Regions from separate parts of the Dyella humi genome, predicted to be linked through region 2. Evidence: predicted binding sites of a transcription regulator. Region 2 holds the regulator's gene; the other holds the start of a gene.
The links. The regulator FliA, encoded in region 2, starts transcription of late flagellar genes. The targets are predictions, from matches to a motif close to TAAAGTTTNNCNNNCNNNGGCCGATAA.

Region 1: the regulator FliA is predicted to act here: its motif matches at 1,266-1,292, upstream of motA (flagellar motor stator protein MotA).

What each region holds. Positions count from the first base shown of each region.
Region 1 covers NZ_JADIKI010000022.1:284,510-287,925, forward strand. The annotation lists gene secD (protein translocase subunit SecD) at 1-129, shown strand, start outside; gene secF (protein translocase subunit SecF) at 142-1,107, shown strand; gene motA (flagellar motor stator protein MotA) at 1,329-2,201, shown strand; partial or broken gene motB (flagellar motor protein MotB) at 2,219-3,061, shown strand; gene ISP18_RS06165 (fibronectin type III domain-containing protein) at 3,269-3,416, opposite strand, start outside.
Region 2 covers NZ_JADIKI010000023.1:1,072,116-1,075,531, reverse strand. The annotation lists gene flhF (flagellar biosynthesis protein FlhF) at 1-881, shown strand, start outside; gene ISP18_RS16090 (MinD/ParA family ATP-binding protein) at 899-1,822, shown strand; gene ISP18_RS16085 (RNA polymerase sigma factor FliA) at 1,824-2,558, shown strand; gene cheY (chemotaxis response regulator CheY) at 2,646-3,053, shown strand; gene ISP18_RS16075 (protein phosphatase CheZ) at 3,050-3,416, shown strand, end outside.

The DNA of each region.
Region 1 (3,416 bases), on a different contig from region 2:
CCGATCAAAGGCTTCGGCGTTACGCTGCTGATCGGTATCCTCACCTCGATGTTCACCTCGGTAACGGTTACCCACGCGATCACCGCGCTGATCCACGGCGGCCGCAAGCTCAAGACGCTGTCGGTGTAATCGGAGACGCTCATGGAAATTTTCAGCCACAACAGCAACGTCCACTTCCTGGGTCTCCGCAAGATCAGCATCGGTATTGCGATTTTGCTGATGGTCGCCTCGATCGCTCTGCTCGCGACGCGCAGTCTGAACTACGGGCTGGACTTCACCGGCGGCGTGAGCGTGGATGTCACCTACGACAATCCCGTGTCGGTCGAGGATGTCCGCAGTGCTTTGGACAAGGGGGGCATCGAAAACGCCACCGTGCAGAGCGTCGGCGGCACCCGTCAGGTGTCCCTCCGCTTTCAGCCGAAGGACGATAAGCACAATGTGCAGCAAGAGGGCAAATCTCCCAATCTCGACCTGATTTCGAACGACGTTGCCAAGTCCCTGCAGACCGCACGTCCCGACGCCAAGATCGCCGGCAAGAACTATGTCGGCCCGCAGGTGGGTGAACAGTTGCGTAGCGATGGTGTCACGGCAGCGATCTTCGTGATTATCGGCATCGGCCTGTATCTGTGGATTCGCTTCGAGCGCCGCTTTGCAATCGCCGCGCTCGCCACCGAAGTGCATGACGTGCTGGTCACCCTGGGCGTGATCTCGCTAGTGCAGCGCGAATTCGACCTTACCGTGCTGGCCTCGGTGTTGGCGGTGATCGGCTACTCGATCAACGACAAGGTGGTGGTGTTCGACCGTATCCGCGAATTGTTCCGCTCATCGCGCAAGGCCGATCCGGAAGAAGTGCTGAACCGCTCGATCAACAGCACGCTGTCGCGAACCATCATCACCTCGCTGTTCACCAGTATCGCGATGGCGGCGCTGTATTTCTTCGGTGGTCCGTCGGTGCACGGTTTTGCGGTGACCATGCTGATCGGTATTCTGGTCGGTACGCTGTCATCGATCTTCGTGGCCAGCCCAATTCTGCTGTGGCTGGGCGTGTCCAAGAAGGACCTGATGCCGGTGAGCAAGGAAAATCCGGAGCTGGCACGCCGTCCGTAACTCCTCATGATCTGTGTGTACAAACGGCCCGGACTTCCGGGCCGTTTGTGTTTGCCGCGTAGGTTTTGTTTTTTGTTGTCACGCAGCTGACGTATACGGTCAGCGAGGTGACAAAAATTTGCGCTTGATCTGCATCACAAAGCGCGCATTTTTCCATCTCAATTTCGGACGCCATCGGTCGATAAACAGGGGAAGACATTGCTGTCCTGAATGGAGTCCCCATGCTTGTCCTGATCGGTTCCCTTGTGGTGCTTTCCTGCGTGCTGGGCGGGTATCTGCTTTCGCATGGTCACATCCTTGCACTATGGCAGCCGAGCGAGCTCATGATCATCGGCGGAGGCGCCATCGGCGCGTTCCTGTCGGCCAACCCATTGAAGATTGTGAAGGGCGCGCTGCAGAACGTCGTCGCGCTGTTCAAAGGGCCGACGTATCGCAAGCAGGATTTCGTTGACCTGCTGGCACTGCTGTACGACATCTTCGGCGTGATGCGCAAGCAAGGCCTGCTCGGCCTGGAATCGCATATCGAAGATCCGCAGTCGAGTCCGATATTCACCGCCTATCCGCGCCTGGTGAAAGAACACAACCTAATCGAATTCACCACCGATTGTTTGCGATTGATGGTGGGCGGTAACATGAATCCGCACGAGCTGGAGCAATTGCTGGAAGTGGAGCTGGAAACCCACCAGCACGAAGCGGAAGCGCCCGCATTGGCGGTGATGAAATTGGCCGATGCCTTGCCGGGCTTCGGCATTGTGGCGGCGGTACTCGGCATCGTTACCACCATGTCGCAGCTTGGCGGCGATACTTCGCAGATCGGCGAACACATTGCCGGCGCGCTAGTGGGAACGTTCCTGGGCATTCTGCTGTGTTACGGCTTCGTCGGCCCGCTGGGCGCGGCAATGGAAAGCCGCGTGCAGGAGGACGGCCGCGCGTTCGAATGCGTGAAGGTCGCGTTGCTTGCCTGCTTGCGCGGTTACAACCCAAAGGTGTCGGTGGAATTCGCACGTAAGACCTTGTCGCCGCAGATGCGGCCCAACTTCCAGGATTTTGAGGAGCACCTCAAGGACGCGACCCGCGCGGGGGCGGCGGCGTGAGCGAACAAGATCGCGACATGCTGATCGTGGTGCGTCGGGCGCGGCGCAAAAAACACGGTCATCACGGTGGTGCGTGGAAAGTGGCATATGCCGACTTTGTCACGGCGATGATGGCGTTCTTCCTGGTGATGTGGCTGATCGGCGTGGGCACGCGCCAGCAGCGCGCGGCCATCGCCGAATACTTCAAGAATCCCAGCATGGTGCAAGGCAATGCGACGATTGCGCCGCCCGGCAAGATCGGTCCGGGCGGAGCGAGCGACAGCATGATCAAGCTGGGTGGTGCGATGGACATGCCGCATGGCCCCGGCAAGGATCGCCGCGCTGCTTCGCGCGCGGATGCGGCGGACGTGGAAAAGCAGGCGCGCGAACATGAAAAGCAGCGACTGGAAAACCTGATGCAGCAATTGCGCGCCGCCATCGAGAAAAGTCAGGCGCTGGAACCCTTCAAGGATCAATTGCTACTCGACATTACGCCCGAAGGTTTACGCATCCAGATTGTCGACAAACAGAACCGGCCGATGTTCGATACCGGCAGCGCGACACTCGAGCCCTACACCGTGGCGATATTGCACGAACTGGCGGGCTTCATCGACCAGGCGCCGAACAAGGTCAGCATCTCCGGGCATACCGACGACGCGCCATACAGCGGCGAAAGCCATTACAGCAATTGGGAGCTCTCCGCCGATCGCGCCAACGCCGCGCGGCGTGCATTGCTGGGCGGCGGTTTGATGGAAGACAAGATCGCACGCGTCGTCGGGTTGGCCGCCTCCGTGCCATTCGACAAGGCCAACCCCAGTAATCCGATCAATCGGCGCATCAGCATTATCATGATGACCAAGCAGGCACAGGATGCGGCGCTGTTGCAGGAGCAGGCGGATGCTGCGCCGGTGCCATCTTTGCCCGCTACGGGTACACCAAACGCGCCATAGGTTGGGGTGATAACCCCAACTTTGCCATGCGTGGTTTTACGTTGAGGTTTGCGTATTTGGGTTCGGCCATGCTTCGCCCCAAACTCCATTCTGGATGGCTGTGATGCTCATGGTTCCAGCAACTCTGACTTACAACCATCAAGGAAGTATTACATTCGCTAGCGTTGCTGATATTCCTGGCCCCGCGCTGTTAATTGCCCACAGGGTAATGGTGTAGTTGCCTGATGAAAGCCCATCAAAAACGATTTGAGTTGTCTGATTGTTTCCGGGGAGGGAGAAAAACTTT
Region 2 (3,416 bases):
TTTCCAGCCTCGCGTGGAACGACATGGAGCGCCGCAGCCCGATGCGCGCCCGCGTGCTGCGCGACATGTCGCGCCTCGGCATCGACACCGACGTGGCGCGCCGTCTCATCGACGAGCTGCCGGAAGACATCAACGCCGACCAAGCGCGCTACCTGCCGCTCGGTCTGCTCAGCCGCAGCCTGAAGGTCAGCGGCCGCGGTCTGGCCGACGTATGTGGCGTCACCGCGCTGGTCGGTCCCACCGGCGTAGGCAAGACCACCACCATCGCCAAGCTTGCTGCCTGCGCAGTGATGCATCACGGTCCGGTCAAAGTCGCGCTGGTCAGCACCGATCACTACCGCATCGGCGCCGCGGCGCAACTCGAGCATTACGGTCGTCTGCTGGGCGTGCGCGTGTATCCCGCCTATGACGCGGTCGGCCTCGCGCAGACGCTGCATCTGCTGCGCGATCACCACACTGTGCTGGTCGATACCGCTGGCGTGTCAGGCGCCGATCCGCGCCTGCAGCAGCAGATGGAAGTACTGCGCGAAGCCAGCGCGCACGGCGCCACGCAACTGCGTGCCTGCCTGGTGCTCGCCGCGAACGCGCAGGCACCCGCGCTGGACGAATCGGTGCGCGCGTATCTGCCGGTCAAGCCCAGCGCCTGCATCGCCACGAAGCTGGACGAAGCGCCGAGCCTCGGTGGCCTGCTTTCCGTATTGATCCGTCACGGCGTTCCACTCGATTGCACCACTGACGGCCAGCGCGTACCCGAAGACATCAGCGCTGCCGACGCGCGCGTGCTGGTGTGTCGCGCCGCGCAGCAGCAGCGCCGGCTGGGTCCGGCAGGCGATGACCTGGACATGGCCGAGCGCTTCGGTATGGCGGTGGCGGGTCTATGACGAACGAGGCATTACAAGTGAATCAGGCCGCAGGTTTGCACAGTCTGTTTTCCGGCACGCGCCCGCAGCGCGAGGAAATCGATTCGTTCCATCAGGCGGCGAGTTTGCGGCCGGTGTTACCGAGGGCGCGCATCACGCGCACCATCGCGGTGGCGGGCGGCAAGGGCGGCGTCGGCAAAACCACGGTGGCGGTGAATCTGGCGATGGCGATGGCCATGGCCGGGCGTGACGTGATGCTGCTGGATGCCGACATGGGCGTGGCCAACGTGGACGTACAGCTCGGCCTTAATCCGATGCGCCACGTGGGACATCTGCTGGAAGGGCTGTGCACGCTGCAGGATCTGGTCATGCCCGCGCAGCATGGCCTGAAGGTGATTCCGGGCGGCTCGGGCATACGCCGGTTGGCCAAGATGGGTAACGGTGAGCACGCCGCGGTGATCCGCGCCTTCGACGATCTGATCCAGCCGCCGGAATTCCTGGTGGTGGATACCGCCGCGGGTGTGGCCGACAACGTGGCGATGTTCGCCGCCGCGTCGGACGACGTGTTGATCGTGGTATGCGACGAACTGGCCTCGCTCACCGATGCGTATGCCCTGATCAAAATTCTCGCCCACGAGTTCGGCGTGCGGCGCTTCCATATCGTCGCCAACATGGTTCGCCAGGCGAGCGACGCGAAAAAACTCTACGAAAAACTGGCGCGTGTAAGCGGACGCTTCCTCGACGTAGCGCTCGACTACATGGGCATGGTGCCGCACGACGAATGGTTGCGGCAGGCGATCCGGCGCCAAGGCGCGGTGGTCGACCTGTGGCCATCCAGCCGTGCGGCGATGGGATTCAAGCAATTGGCAGGTGCGGTCGATACATGGGGGAAACCCGCGTATCCGGATCTCGGCCGAATTGCCTTTTTCAGTGGCCAGAGCATGCCGGCTGCGGGGTGGTGACATGAATGTAGCTTCGGAATATCTGCAGCTGCAACGCGAGGATGCGGATCAACTGGTGCGCAAGCATGCGCCGCTCGTGCGGCGTATCGCTTACCACCTGATGGGCCGACTGCCTCCGAGCGTTGACGTGGGAGACCTGATGCAGGCGGGCATGATCGGCTTGCTTGAGGCGGCGCGAAATTTCACGACCGATCGCGCGGCCAGCTTCGAAACGTATGCGGGTATCCGCATACGCGGCGCGATGCTGGACGAATTGCGGCGCACCGACTGGACCCCCCGTTCGGTGCATCGCAAGGTGCGCGAAGTCGCTGAAGTGGTGCGGCAGATCGAAAACGAAACCGGCGCCGATGCGGACACCGCCGAAGTGATGAAGCGTCTCGGCATGAGCGCCGAGGAGTATCACCAGGTGTTGTCCGACGCGACTAGCGCGCGGCTGCTGAGCCTTACCGCGCCGGACGACGGCGAGGGCGGCGAGGCTGGCGCGCTGGACGTGATCGACAACGACAGTTTGGGGCCGCAGGACAGCATCGAGCAGGATGGCTTGCGCGAGGCGCTGGCCGAGGCGATCGGCACGCTGCCCAAGCGCGAACAACTGGTGATGTCCCTGTACTACGAGCAGGAACTGAACCTGAAAGAGATCGGCCTGGTGCTCGGCGTAACCGAATCGCGCGTGTGTCAGATCCATGGACAGGCGCTGGTGAGGCTGCGGGCGCGGATGGGTAACTGGCGCGGTTAGCAACAAAACATATCCCCTCTCCCCGGAGGGGAAAGGAAGCAGCGGCGGGCGCCTCTTCCACACCATTGCTTTGCTGGAGAAAAGCGTTTGGACAAGAACATGAAAATCCTGGTGGTGGACGACTTCTCCACCATGCGACGAATCGTTCGCAACCTGCTGGTCGAGCTCGGTTTCAGCAACCCGCTCATCCAGGAAGCCGACGACGGCAACAACGCCCTGACGATGCTCAAGGCCAATACCTTCGACATGGTCGTGACGGACTGGAACATGCCGAACATGACCGGCATCGAGCTGCTGCAGGCGATCCGCGCCGAGCCGAAGCTGAAAGGCTTGCCGGTGCTGATGGTCACCGCCGAAAACAATCGCGAGCAGATCATCGCCGCGGCGCAGGCCGGTGTGAACGGCTACATCGTCAAGCCGTTTACCGCCGCCACGCTCAAGGAAAAGCTGGACAAGATCTTCGAGCGCCTTGCCGCCAGTGGAGCTTCCGCATGAATGCCGCCATGACCACCGCCGTAAACGAGGGCCTTCCGCCGGAAGTGCTCAATCTTCTCACCAGCAAGGATGGCGCCGCATTCGAACAAGCGCTGGACGCGATGGTGCGCCAGCGCGAGCAACATTTGTTCCGTGCCCTTGGCGTGCTTGCGCGCGATCTGCACGGCGCTGTATCGCGCCTCGGCAGCGACCTGGCCAACGAGGGCGTGCCCGACAGCATGGTCGATGCGCGCAACCATCTGGCCGAGGTGCTGGAGATGAGTTCCAAGGCCGCGCATCGCAGCCTTGATTTCGTCGACCGTATTCGTCCGGAAGCCGAGGCGCTATCCAACAACGCCAGTGCTGTGCTGGATTTCAACAGCA